Regions from separate parts of the Streptomyces sp. NPDC048584 genome, predicted to be linked through region 3. Evidence: riboswitches for the same ligand, from Rfam matches in the RefSeq annotation. Region 3 holds a riboswitch; each other region holds the start of a gene.
What was found. Region 3 has a riboswitch for thiamine pyrophosphate ahead of thiO (glycine oxidase ThiO). Riboswitches for the same ligand answer to the same signal wherever they lie in the genome.
Positions count from the first base shown of each region.

Region 1: another riboswitch for thiamine pyrophosphate. It lies ahead of thiC (phosphomethylpyrimidine synthase ThiC); the one in region 3 lies ahead of thiO (glycine oxidase ThiO).
Region 2: another riboswitch for thiamine pyrophosphate. It lies ahead of ACGFR9_RS25325 (thiamine ABC transporter substrate binding subunit); the one in region 3 lies ahead of thiO (glycine oxidase ThiO).

Region 1 covers NZ_JBICWF010000010.1:130,237-134,441, reverse strand. The annotation lists gene thiC (phosphomethylpyrimidine synthase ThiC) at 1-1,663, opposite strand, end outside; TPP riboswitch at 1,656-1,846, opposite strand; gene ACGFR9_RS22740 (YibE/F family protein) at 1,919-3,370, shown strand; gene ACGFR9_RS22735 (SsgA family sporulation/cell division regulator) at 3,431-3,865, opposite strand; gene ACGFR9_RS22730 (IclR family transcriptional regulator) at 3,964-4,205, opposite strand, start outside.
Region 2 covers NZ_JBICWF010000012.1:91,931-96,135, reverse strand. The annotation lists gene ACGFR9_RS25335 (phosphatidate cytidylyltransferase) at 1-479, shown strand, start outside; gene rlmN (23S rRNA (adenine(2503)-C(2))-methyltransferase RlmN) at 638-1,750, shown strand; TPP riboswitch at 1,775-1,880, shown strand; gene ACGFR9_RS25325 (thiamine ABC transporter substrate binding subunit) at 1,961-3,046, shown strand; gene ACGFR9_RS25320 (ABC transporter permease) at 3,022-4,205, shown strand, end outside.
Region 3 covers NZ_JBICWF010000018.1:60,618-64,822, reverse strand. The annotation lists gene ACGFR9_RS31445 (thiazole synthase) at 133-945, opposite strand; gene thiS (sulfur carrier protein ThiS) at 948-1,148, opposite strand; gene thiO (glycine oxidase ThiO) at 1,145-2,311, opposite strand; TPP riboswitch at 2,309-2,420, opposite strand; gene ACGFR9_RS31430 (hypothetical protein) at 2,473-2,823, shown strand; gene ACGFR9_RS31425 (NAD(P)/FAD-dependent oxidoreductase) at 2,852-4,093, shown strand; gene ACGFR9_RS31420 (Rv2175c family DNA-binding protein) at 4,171-4,205, shown strand, end outside.

The DNA of each region.
Region 1 (4,205 bases), on a different contig from region 3:
AACAGAATTTCGGGCCGCACATCGAGCAGAAGTGCGCCGTCTTGGCGGGTTCCGCCGGCAGGGTCTCGTCGTGGAACTCGCGTGCGGTGTCCGGGTCGAGGGCCAGGTTGAACTGGTCCTCCCACCGGAACTCGAAGCGGGCGTCGGACAGCGCGTCGTCCCACTCCTGGGCACCCGGGTGGCCCTTGGCGAGGTCGGCGGCGTGGGCAGCGATCTTGTAGGTGATCACGCCGGTCTTGACGTCGTCACGGTTGGGCAGGCCCAGGTGCTCCTTGGGCGTGACGTAGCAGAGCATGGCCGTGCCCCACCAGGCGATCATCGCGGCACCGATGCCGGACGTGATGTGGTCGTACGCGGGCGCGACGTCCGTCGTCAGCGGGCCGAGCGTATAGAACGGGGCTTCATCGCAGATCTCCTGCTGAAGGTCGATGTTCTCCTTGATCTTGTGCATCGGGACATGCCCCGGGCCCTCGATCATGGTCTGAACGTTGAAACGCTTCGCGATCGTGTTGAGTTCCCCGAGCGTGCGCAACTCCGCGAACTGCGCCTCGTCGTTGGCGTCCGCGATGGAACCCGGCCGCAGCCCGTCGCCGAGCGAATAGGTGACGTCGTACGCGGCGAGGATCTCGCAGAGTTCCTCGAAGTTCTCGTACAGGAACGACTCCCTGTGGTGCGCCAGGCACCAGGCGGCCATGATCGAGCCGCCCCGGGAGACGATGCCGGTCTTGCGGTTCGCGGTGAGCGGTACGTACGCGAGGCGCACGCCCGCGTGGACCGTCATGTAGTCCACGCCCTGCTCGGCCTGCTCGACGACCGTGTCCTTGTAGATCTCCCAGGTCAGCTCCTCGGCCCGGCCGTCGACCTTCTCCAATGCCTGGTAGAGCGGCACGGTGCCGATCGGAACGGGGGAGTTGCGCAGCACCCACTCGCGGGTGGTGTGGATGTTCCGGCCGGTGGAGAGGTCCATGACCGTGTCGGCACCCCAGCGGGTCGCCCAGGTCATCTTCTCGACCTCCTCCTCGATGGAGGACGTCACCGCCGAGTTGCCGATGTTGGCGTTGACCTTCACCAGGAACCGCTTGCCGATGATCATCGGCTCGGTCTCCGGGTGGTTGACGTTGGCCGGCAGCACCGCCCGGCCCGCCGCGATCTCCTCGCGGACCACCTCGGGCGCGACGTTCTCCCGGATGGCCACGTACTCCATCTCGGGCGTGATCTCGCCCCGGCGCGCGTACGCCAGTTGCGTGACCGCCCGGCCTTCCCGGCCCCGGCGCGGCAGGCGCGGCCGGCCCGGGAAGACGGCGTCCAGGTTGCGCAGTCCCCCGCGCGGGGCGGTGTGCTTGATCCCGTCGTCCTCGGGGCGGACGGGGCGGCCCGCGTACTCCTCGGTGTCACCGCGGGCGGTGATCCAGTTCTCCCGGAGCGGAGCCAGGCCCCGGCGGACATCGGTGTCGACGAGTGGATCGGTGTACGGGCCCGAGGTGTCGTACAGCTTGACCGACTGCCCGTTGGTGAGGTGCACCTGACGGACCGGCACCCGCAGGTCGGGGCGGGTGCCCTCGACATACGCCTTGTGCCAGCCGATGGACTTCCCTGCCTCCGCGGTCTCCTCCCGGTCGGAGTTCTGCGCGGAGGCAGGCGTGCGTGCGTCCTTGTTGGTCATGAGACCTACTCCCTACGCCGGCATTACCCGGTAACAGGTTCGGCGGTCGACGCAGCGGTTTCCGTCTGCCGACGTTCCGTGTGAAACATCACTCAGCCTGGGGTGACGTTTCATGTGAAACATCGCTGGGACGGAGGTCAGCGCCCTCTCAGCCCGGTGCTCCGAGCTCCCGCGTGTACAAAAGCGCCTCCACGCTAGCGTCCTTTCTGGCGCGGTGAACAGAGGGCCTCACCCCGTTCTTGCGATGATCGGGCGGTGACGCCCACTCAACCTCCTCCGTTTCCGCCCCCCGAACCATCGCGACCACCCGGTGCCGCGGACGACGGTGGTCACGGCCACGTGCACGGCCATGCACACGGGAACGGGCACGGACACAGCCACGGGCACGGTCCGGCTGCGCCCGTCTCCCGGCATCTGCGCAAGGTCATCGCGGCGATCCTGATCCCGTTCGCCGCGGCGGTACTGATCGGACTCGCCGTGCTGTGGCCGGGCGGGGCCCCGGCGCACGAGCGCACCGGCGTCGGCTTCGACCGGCAGACGCAGCGCGCCACGGTCACCAAGGTGGTCGAGCTGAGCTGCCAGTCCGTGAACGGCTCCGCCGGCGTCCCCACCGGCGACACCTCCACCGCCGAGGGCTCCTCCGCCCAGCAGCAGGCGGACGGCACCTGCAAGAAGGCGACGATCCGGGTCGACACCGGCGACGACAAGGGCCGTACGTTCGACGAGATCGTGCAGCCGGACCAGTCCCGGCAGCTGAGCGAGGGCCAGAAGGTCGTGGTGGCCTACGAGCCCTCCGCGCCCCGGGACCTCCAGTACTCGGTCACCGACGTGGACCGGCGCTTCCCGATGGCACTGCTCGCGGGCATCTTCGCGCTCGCCGTCGTGGCCGTGGGACGGCTGCGCGGGGTGATGGCGCTGGTGGCGCTGGCGATCAGCTTCCTGGTGCTCAACTTCTTCATCCTGCCAGCGATCCTGCAGGGGTCGAATCCGCTGATCGTCGCGGTGGTGGGGGCGAGCGCGATGATGCTGATCGCTCTGTACCTCTGTCACGGGCTGTCGGCGAGGACCTCGGTGGCGGTGCTCGGCACGCTGATCTCACTGCTGCTGATCGGCATCCTGGGCTCGGTGTTCATCGGCTGGGCCGCGCTGACCGGCAACACCGACGACAACACCGGCCTGATCCACGGGCTGTATCCGGGGATCGACATGAGCGGCCTGCTGCTGGCCGGCGTCATCATCGGTTCGCTCGGTGTCCTCGACGATGTGACGGTCACACAGACGTCCGCGGTCTGGGAGCTGCACGAGGCCAACCCGTCGACGGGCTGGCGGGGGCTGTACCGCGCGGGCATCCGGATCGGCCGCGACCACATCGCGTCGGTGGTCAACACGCTGGTCCTCGCCTATGCCGGTGCCGCGCTGCCGCTCCTGCTGCTGTTCTCCATCGCACAGAGCAGCGTGGGGACGGTCGCCAACAGTGAGCTGGTCGCGGAGGAGATCGTGCGTACCCTCATCGGCTCCATCGGCCTGGTGGCCTCGGTGCCGGTGACCACGGCGCTGGCCGCGCTGGTGGTCTCGGCCGACCGCCCGACGGCACAGGCACGGACTCAGGGCCACGGACAGGCGCAGGAGCCGGCACAGGGGCCCGGGAAGGTACCGGAGGCCCGCCCTGCGGGGCGCGGCGGGCGGGGCAGACGCCGTAAGCGCTGACGGCCCGTAGGGCGGGGCAGAACGCGCTGAAGCGTTCCGCCACCCGGTCGGCGTAACGCTTCAGCCGGCGCTCTGCTCCGCCAGGATCCGGTCCAGCGCGTCGTCGAGATGGGCGTCGAAGTCGGCGAGCGCCCCCTCCTGGCCCAGCGGCACCAGCTTGTCGGTGCGGTCGAGGAAGGCCACGAGCGGGGCCGTCGATGAACGGAAGAGAGCCTGATCGGCGCCCACCTGAAGCCGGATCAGCACCTCGCCCAGCGCGTCGGGGTCGACGGGCGAGACGCGTACGTCGCCCTCCCCGCACGGCCTGCCGACACCGTCGATCAGCAGCTCCCTGCCGAACGCCCAGGTCACGGGGGCGTCTCCGGGCAAATGGAAGGTCAGCCGTACGGCGTAGGGATCACAGGTGTCGTAGCGGAGCTCCACCGGGATGCGGAAGGACAGCTCCTCCGACACGAGAAAGCTCATCATGACCTCTGCCTGTACGGATTCGCGCATCGCCTACCCCGTCATTCGCCGCGGACTGGCCGGGCATGGATCCTGACACCAAAGGGAATCTTGCTGAAAGTACACAGCAGATCACAAGGAGTGATTTTTCAGATACTGATAGACAGTGTGAGCGACCCGATGAGGTGCCCCATCTCGGCCTGCAGTCGCCGCGCCGCGGGGGCGAGCCGGTCGGCCTGGTGGGCGGGCAGCGAGATGGCCACCGCCGCGGCCATGGAGCCGATGGAGACGGGGATCGCCGCGCAGACCGTGCCCAGCGCGTACTCCTGACGCTCCACCACCGGCTGCGAGCGCCGCGCGCGTTCCAGGCGTCTGAGCAGACTGTGGTCGT
Region 2 (4,205 bases), on a different contig from region 3:
GTGTCTTCGCGGCGTTCTACGTGCCGTTCCTGGCGACGTTCGTCGCGATGATGCTCACCGCCGACGACGGCGCCTGGCGCGTCCTGACGTTCCTGCTGCTGACGGTGGTCAGCGACACCGGCGCGTACGCCGTCGGCTGGCGCTTCGGCAAGAGGAAGCTCGCCCCGCGCATCAGCCCCGGCAAGACCCGCGAGGGCCTGCTGGGCGCGGTGGCCTTCGCCATGGTCGCCGGCGCGCTGTGCATGCAGTACCTGATCGACGACGGCAGCTGGTGGCAGGGCCTGCTCCTGGGCCTCGCGGTCGCGGCCAGCGCCACCCTGGGCGACCTCGGCGAATCCATGATCAAGCGCGACCTGGGCATCAAGGACATGGGCTCCCTGCTCCCGGGGCACGGCGGCATCATGGACCGTCTGGACTCCTTGTTGCCGACGGCGCCGGTGGTGTGGCTGTTGCTGGTGATCTTCGTCGGATCGGGTTGACGGGGAACAGGTACTCTGGAAGGGCTCGCGGTGTCCGGCCGTGGGCCCTTTCGTACGTCCCCGCCCTTGCGGGGGTTGTCCGGCTCCGGCACGGCGTCGCCGTCGTCCCCGCCCCCTCGGGGTGGCCGGCCCCCGTCTCTCTGAGGAGTTGCCCGACCGTGGCCCGTCCCGTTCCCGGTGAGCTCACCTTCGCCGCCCCCCGCGGAGCCAAGAAGCCACCGCGGCATCTCGCCGACCTCACGCCCGCCGAGCGCAAGGAGGCGGTCGCCGCGGCGGGTGAGAAGCCGTTTCGCGCGAAGCAGCTTTCGCAGCACTACTTCGCGCGCTACGCGGACGCCCCCGAGCAGTGGACGGACATCCCCGCCGGTTCCCGCGGCAAGCTCCAGGAGGCGCTGCTTCCGGAGCTGATGACGGTCGTACGGCATCTGTCGACCGACGAGGGCACCACCCGCAAGACGCTGTGGAAGCTGTTCGACGGGACGCTCGTCGAGTCCGTGCTGATGCGTTACCCGGACAGGGTGACCATGTGCATCAGCTCCCAGGCGGGCTGCGGCATGAACTGCCCGTTCTGCGCCACCGGGCAGGCCGGCCTCGACCGGAACCTGTCGACCGCCGAGATCGTGCACCAGATCGTGGACGGGATGCGCGCGCTCAGGGACGGCGAGGTCCCCGGCGGCCCGGCGCGGCTGAGCAACATCGTGTTCATGGGCATGGGCGAGCCGCTCGCCAACTACAACCGGGTCGTGGGCGCCATCCGCCGTCTCACCGACCCGGAGCCGGACGGGCTGGGTCTGTCCCAGCGCGGGATCACCGTGTCCACCGTCGGTCTCGTCCCGGCCATCCACCGGTTCACCGGCGAGGGCTTCAAGTGCCGGCTCGCGATCTCGCTGCACGCCCCCGACGACGAACTGCGCGACACCCTCGTCCCCGTGAACACGCGGTGGAAGGTGCGCGAGGTGCTCGACGCCGGGTTCGAGTACGCGGCCACGTCCGGGCGCCGCCTGTCCATCGAGTACGCGCTGATCCGGGACATCAACGACCAGGCCTGGCGCGGTGACCGTCTCGGCCGGATGCTCAAGGGCCGTCCCGTGCACGTCAACCTCATCCCGCTCAACCCCACCCCCGGCTCCAAGTGGACCGCCTCCCGTCCCGAGGACGAGAAGGCGTTCGTCGAGGCGATCGCCGCGCACGGTGTGCCGGTGACGATCCGGGACACCCGTGGACAGGAGATCGACGGGGCGTGTGGTCAGCTCGCCGCGAGCGAGAGGTAATGTGACTCGCGTAAGCACATCTTCATATTCCGACAGGGGAGCGCCACAGCGCTGAGAGTGCGGCACCGGCCGCAGACCCTCCGAACCTCGCCCAGGTCATTCTGGGTAGGGAGATCGGTCATCACTCGAGCTGTTGCGCCCTGCCCGGGACTCCGCCCAGGGGTCCCGGGCAGGGCCGCGTCTCTTCCTGGTCCCTCCAGGAGGAATCAAGTGGGCATCACCAAGAAGGTCACGGTCCTGGCCCTCGGGCTGGGCATGGTCACGCTGTCCGCGTGCGGGTCGTCCGACGGCGACGCCGACGGCAGCGGCGGCGCGTCCAAGACCGTGACCCTCGTCAGTCACAACTCGTGGGCCGTGTCGAAGGACGTCGTCGCCGCCTTCGAGAAGCAGTCCGGCTACCAGCTGAAGGTCCTCGAGGACGGCGACGCCGGGCAGGCCGTGAACAAGGCGATCCTGACCAAGGACAACCCCCAGGGCGACGTCCTCTTCGGCGTCGACAACACCCTGCTGTCCCGCGCCCTCGACAACGGCCTGTTCCAGTCGTACGAGGCCGAGGGCTCCGACCTGATCCTCGACGAGTACCGCGTCGATCAGGACAAGCACCGGGTCACCCCCGTCGACAGCGGCGACGTCTGTGTCAACTACGACAAGGCCTGGTTCGCCGAGCACGACCTGACCCCGCCGAAGACCCTCGACGACCTGGTCGAGCCCGAGTACAAGGACCTTCTCGTCGTCGAGAACGCCTCCACATCCTCGCCCGGCCTCGGCTTCCTGCTCGGCACGGCCGCCAAGTACGGCGATGACGGCTGGGCGGACTACTGGAAGAAGCTCAAGGCCAACGGCGTGAAGGTGGTCGACGGCTGGGAGCAGGCCTACAACGAGGAGTTCTCCGGCTCGGCCGGCGGCAAGAAGGCCAAGGCCGACCGGCCGCTGGTGGTGTCCTACGCCTCCTCGCCGCCCGCCGAGGTCATCTACGCCGACCCGAGGCCGCAGACGGCGCCCACCGGTGTCGCCGAGGGCACCTGCTTCCGCCAGGTCGAGTACGCGGGGCTGCTGAGCAACGCGAAGAACCCCGAGGGCGGCAGGGCTCTGCTCGACTTCCTGATCAGCAAGACGTTCCAGGACGACATGCCGCTCAACATGTTCGTGTATCCGGTGCGGGAGGCCGCCCAGGTGCCCCAGGAGTTCGTGGAGTTCGGGCCGCAGGCGAAGGACCCGCTGACCATGGACCCGGCGAGGATCGCCGCCAACCGTGACCAGTGGGTCAAGTCGTGGACCTCGCTCGTACTGAAGTGACGCACACCGCGGCGCGGCGGCGGGGCAGCGCGGCGCGGCTCGGCCTGATGGCCGTGCCCGTCGCGTTCTTCGCCGTCTTCTTCGCCTACCCCGTCACCGCGATCGTCGCGCGCGGACTGAAGGCGGGCGGAACCTGGCACCTCGGGCGGATCGGGGACGTACTGGCGCAGTCCGATGTGCGCCAGGTGCTGTGGTTCACCACCTGGCAGGCGCTCGTCTCCACCGTCCTCACCCTGCTGATCGCCCTGCCCGGCGCCTATGTCTTCGCCCGCTTCGACTTCCCCGGCAAGCAGGTGCTGCGGGCCGTGATCACCGTGCCGTTCGTGCTGCCGACGGTCGTCGTCGGTACGGCGTTCATGGCGCTGGTCGGCCGCGGCGGACTCCTCGACGAGCTGTGGGGTCTGCGTCTGGACACCACCGTGTGGGCGATCCTGCTGGCGCATGTCTTCTTCAACTACGCCGTCGTCGTCCGCACCGTGGGCGGACTGTGGGCGCAGCTCGACCCACGGCAGGAGGAGGCGGCGCGGATGCTCGGTGCCTCCCGGTTCGCGGCCTGGCGGACCGTCACCCTGCCCGCGCTCGCGCCGGCCGTGGCGGCGGCCGCACTGATGGTCTTCATGTTCACCTTCACCTCCTTCGGTGTGGTGCAGATCCTCGGCGGGCCCACCTTCTCCACCCTCGAAGTGGAGATCTACCGGCAGACCTCCGAGATCTTCGACCTGTCCACGGCCGCCGTGCTCACCATGATCCAGTTTGTCGCCGTGGGCGTGATCCTCGCCCTGCACGCCTGGACCGTACGGCGCCGGGAGACCGCGCTGCGGCTGGTGGACGCCTCGCTGACCGCACGCCGGCCGCGCGGGGCCGGGCAGTGGGCGCTGCTCGGCGGGGTCGTCGCCACCGTGACCGTGCTGCTTCTGCTGCCGCTCGCGGTGCTGGTGCAGCGGTCGTTCGGCACCGCCGGCCTCGGCCACTACCGGGAGCTGACCCACGACGACGGGGGAGTGTTCCTGGTCGCGCCGATCGAGGCGGTCGGCAACTCGCTGCGGTACGCGGTCGCCGCCACCGCCATCGCTGTGGTGATCGGCGCTCTCGCCGCCTTCGCGCTGACCCGGCGGGACGCGGGACGGCTGGTGCGCGGCTTCGACGCGCTGCTGATGCT
Region 3 (4,205 bases):
CCCGCCCAACCCCTGTTGCAGCGGACCTGTGACGTCCCCGCCCCGCCCAGCCGCGTGCGGCACGCCTGCCCGCGACCGGGCGGGACGGGGACGCCGGGACGCCGGGACGGGGCCTGGGTGGGGTGTCCGGGTTCACGGAGGTGGGGGCTGGAACGCCGGGCGTTCCGGGTCCAGCTCGGCCAGCCCCTCCGCGGGAGACGACGCCGACGCCGCGAACCACCGCCGCGGAATCCGCCCCGCCAGCCGAGCCCCCCGCCCCGCCTCCACAGCCGACCGCATCGCGGCGGCCATCAGCACCGGCACCTGCGCCCGGGTCACCGCGGACGCCAGCATCACCCCCGCACACCCCAGCTCCATCGCCAGCGCCACATCGGACGCCGTCCCCGCCCCCGCGTCCAGGATCACCGGCACCCCCGCCCGCTCCACGATCAACTCGAAGTTGTGCGGATTACGGATCCCCAGCCCCGACCCGATCGGCGACCCCAGCGGCATGACCGCCGCACACCCCACGTCCTCCAGCTTCCACGCCAGCACCGGATCGTCGTTGGTGTACGGCAGCACCGTGAACCCGTCGTCGACCAGCGTCTCGGCCGCGTCCAGCAGCTCGACCGGGTCCGGCAGCAGCGTCCGCTCGTCGGCGATGACCTCCAGCTTGACGAGGTCCGTGCCGAGCGCCTCCCGCGCGAGCCGCGCGGTGAGGATCGCCTCCCCGGCGGTGAAGCACCCCGCCGTGTTCGGCAGCACCCGGATGCCCAGCCGCTCCAGTACCGACAGCACGGACCCGTGCACCGACGGGTCCACCCGCCGCATCGCGACGGTGGTCAGCTCCGTCCCGGACGCCACCAGCGCCCGCTCCAGCACGTCGAGGCTCGGCGCCCCGCCGGTGCCCATGATCAGACGGGACGTGAAGGACGTATCGCCGAGGAGGAACGGATCGTCGGCCATGGTCAGCCTCCCTGGACGGCGGTCAGGACTTCCACCCGGTCGCCCTCACACAGGGGGGTGACCGGCCACTGCGCACGCGGGACGACGGTCTCGTTGAGGGCGGCGGCCACCCCCGAGGGCGCCGCGGTGAGCGACTTCACGACGAGGTCGAGAGCGGTGCCGGGCGCGAACTCCCGCCGCTCCCCGTTGACCGAGACGTTCATGCGGACTGCTCCGTGAGGACGGCGGCGCCGAAGCGCCGCGGGGTGAACGGGCGGGCCACGTCCGGCAGCGTCCCGCCGGTCAGGGCATCCGCCATGGCGTCGCCGGTGACCGGCGTCAGCAGGACGCCGTTGCGGTGGTGGCCGGTGGCCAGGAGCAGCCCCTCGAGCTCCGTCGGGCCGAGCAGCGGCGCGTTGTCGGGGGAGCAGGGGCGCAGTCCCGCGCGGGTCTCGGTGAGCGGCAGTTCGGTGATCCCGGGAACCAGCTCGTGGGCGTCGCGCAGCAGCTCGTACACGCCGCCCGCGGTGACGGTGGTGTCCCAGCCCAGCTCCTCGCTGGTCGCCCCGATCACCAGCTCGCCGTTCTCGCGCGGCACCAGATAGACATGGCTGCCGCGCACCACGGCCCGTACGGTCCGGCTCAGGAACGGGCCGTGCCGCTCGGGCATCGTCAGCCGTACGACCTGTCCCTTCACGGGACGCACGGGAGGCAGCACGTCCGCCGGTACGCCCGCCAGCCGCCCGCTGAGGCTGCCCGCCGCGAGCACCGTCCGCCCGGCGGCCAGCTCGGTGCCGTCGGCCGTGACGACACCCGTCGCCCGCTCCCCGGTCACCACGAGCCGTTCCACCCACGCCCGGTGGAGGGTCACGCCGGCCCGCTCACAGGCGGTGACCAGTGCGGCCGCCAGCCGCCGGGGGTCGATCTGGTGGTCGTCGTCCACCCGCAGCCCCCCGCGCACCCCCGGCGCGAGCATCGGCTCCAGGCGCCGGCACTCCCGCCCGGACAGCCACTGCGACCGAAGCCCCGACCGCTCCTGGAGGGCGTGCAGTTCCCGCAGATGGGCGCGGTCGTCGGCGTCCAGTGCCACGGCGAGCGTGCCGCACGCGCGGTAGCCGAGGTCGTGGCCGGTGAACTCGGTCAGCTCGGCCGCGAAGGCGGGATAACGCCGCGCGGAGGCGAGGTTCAGACCGAGCAGGGTCTCCTCGCCGTAGTGCAGCTCGGTGACGGCGGCCAGCATCCCGGCGGCCACCCGGGCGGCCCCGCCGCCCGGCTCGGGGTCCACCACGACCGTGGAGAGACCGCGCTGCGCGGCCCGCCAGGCCGTGACCAGTCCGATGATTCCGCCCCCGACGACGAGGACGTCCGAGGTACGTGTGGGCGACATGGGCGTCCAGCCCCTCCCTTCGCCGGCATGACCCGGATCAGGTTCGTACGGTCGGAGGCCGCCAGCCTCCCTCTCAGCCCGGTGCGTCCGGGCTCCCGCGAGTGCTTGTACGTTGGCCAGCGTATCCCCCGCCCCACCGACCCTGTAAGGGAGCCTCCCGCGTGGCACCATCGCTCGACGGACTCGTCCTCGCCCCCGTGGCCGACCAGGCCCCCGGCCAGGTCGGCACCCGCACCCGGTTCGTCTACCACGAGCGGGACGGCGAGATCTGGGCCGAGTACGGGGGCGGCGACGTCGTCCGCGGGCATCTGGTGGGCACCCGCGCGGGAGACCGGCTGGACTTCCGGTACGCGCAGCTCAAGCGGGACGGCACCACCTCCTCGGGACACTGCGTGTCCACGGTCGTCGAACTGCCCGACGGGCGGGTGCGGCTGGAGGAGAGCTGGGAGTGGGAGTCCCAGCCGGGCAGCGGGACGAGCGTCGTGGAACAGGTCGAGCACCCGGCCGGGTGATGCCGCGTCAGCTGTCTAAGGTGATCGGGTGACTGAGCAGACGCAGCAACCGGGACCGTCCGATCCGCGGCGGGTGGTCGTGGCGGGCGCGGGCATGGCCGGCGTGCAGACCGCCCTCGCCCTGCGCGAACAGGGCTTCACCGGCACCGTGACGCTGATCGGCGCGGAACCCCACCAGCCCTACGACAGGCCCCCGTTGTCCAAGGCGGTGCTGCTAGGCAAGGCCGAGGACTCCGCCTTCGACGTCGACTTCGAGGACGCCGGCATCGAACTGCGGCTCGGCTGTGAGGCCCTCGGCCTGCGCGCCGGTGACCACGCACTGGACACGGAGGCCGGGCCCGTCCCGTACGACGTGCTGGTGGTCGCCACCGGGGCGGAACCGGTCCGGCTGCCCGGCGCCGAGGGCGTGCCCGGTGTGCATCTGCTGCGCACCCTGGACGACGCCGCGCGGCTGCGGCCGGTGCTCGCACGGCAGCACGACGTCGTGGTGGTCGGGGCCGGCTGGATCGGCGCGGAGTTCGCCACGGCGGCCCGCGAGGCGGGCTGCGCGGTCACCGTCGTGGAGGCGGAGGAGCGTCCGCTGGTGGAGGCGCTGCCCGCCGAGGTGGCCGCCCCGATGGCCGCCTGGTACGCCGAGGCCGGCGTCGCGCTGCGCACCCGCACGCGCGTGGAGCGCGTCGAGCCCGGCGCCGTGGTCCTGGACGACGGCTCGCGGCTGCCCGCCGGCGCCGTGGTCGTCGGCATCGGGGCCCGGCCCGCCACCGCCTGGCTCGCGGGCTCCGGGATCGGGCTCGGCGCGCACGGCGAGATCGTCGCCGACCGTCATCTGGCGACCTCCCTGCCGGACGTGTACGCGGTCGGTGACTGCGCGTCCTTCCCGTCCGGGCGCTACGGCGAGCGGCTGCTGGTCCACCACTGGGACAACGCCCTCCAGGGGCCGCGCACGGTCGCCGGGAACATCCTAGGAGCCCTCAGCGGCCGGGAGCCGGCGGTGTACGACCCGGTGCCGTACTTCTGGTCCGAGCAGTTCGGGCGATTCGTGCAGTACGCCGGGCATCACGCGGACGCCGACCGGACCGTGTGGCGCGGGGACCCCGCCGGGCCGGCGTGGAGCGTCTGCTGGCTGCGGGAGTCCCGCCTGGTCGCCCTGCTCGCGGTCGGGCGGCCCCGGGATCTGGCGCAGGGGCGCAGACTGATCGAGGCGGGCACGGCGATGGACGCGGAGCTGCTGGCGGACCCGGGACGGCCGCTGAAGGCGGCGACCGTCTGAGGGTTCCGGCACGCCGCGTCGGCGCAGGTGGGCGGGGCTGACTTCCTCCTGTCAGTGGCAGATGGCAGGCTTGTCCCGTGACCGAGATTGACGCAAAGATCGATGCTCTCGT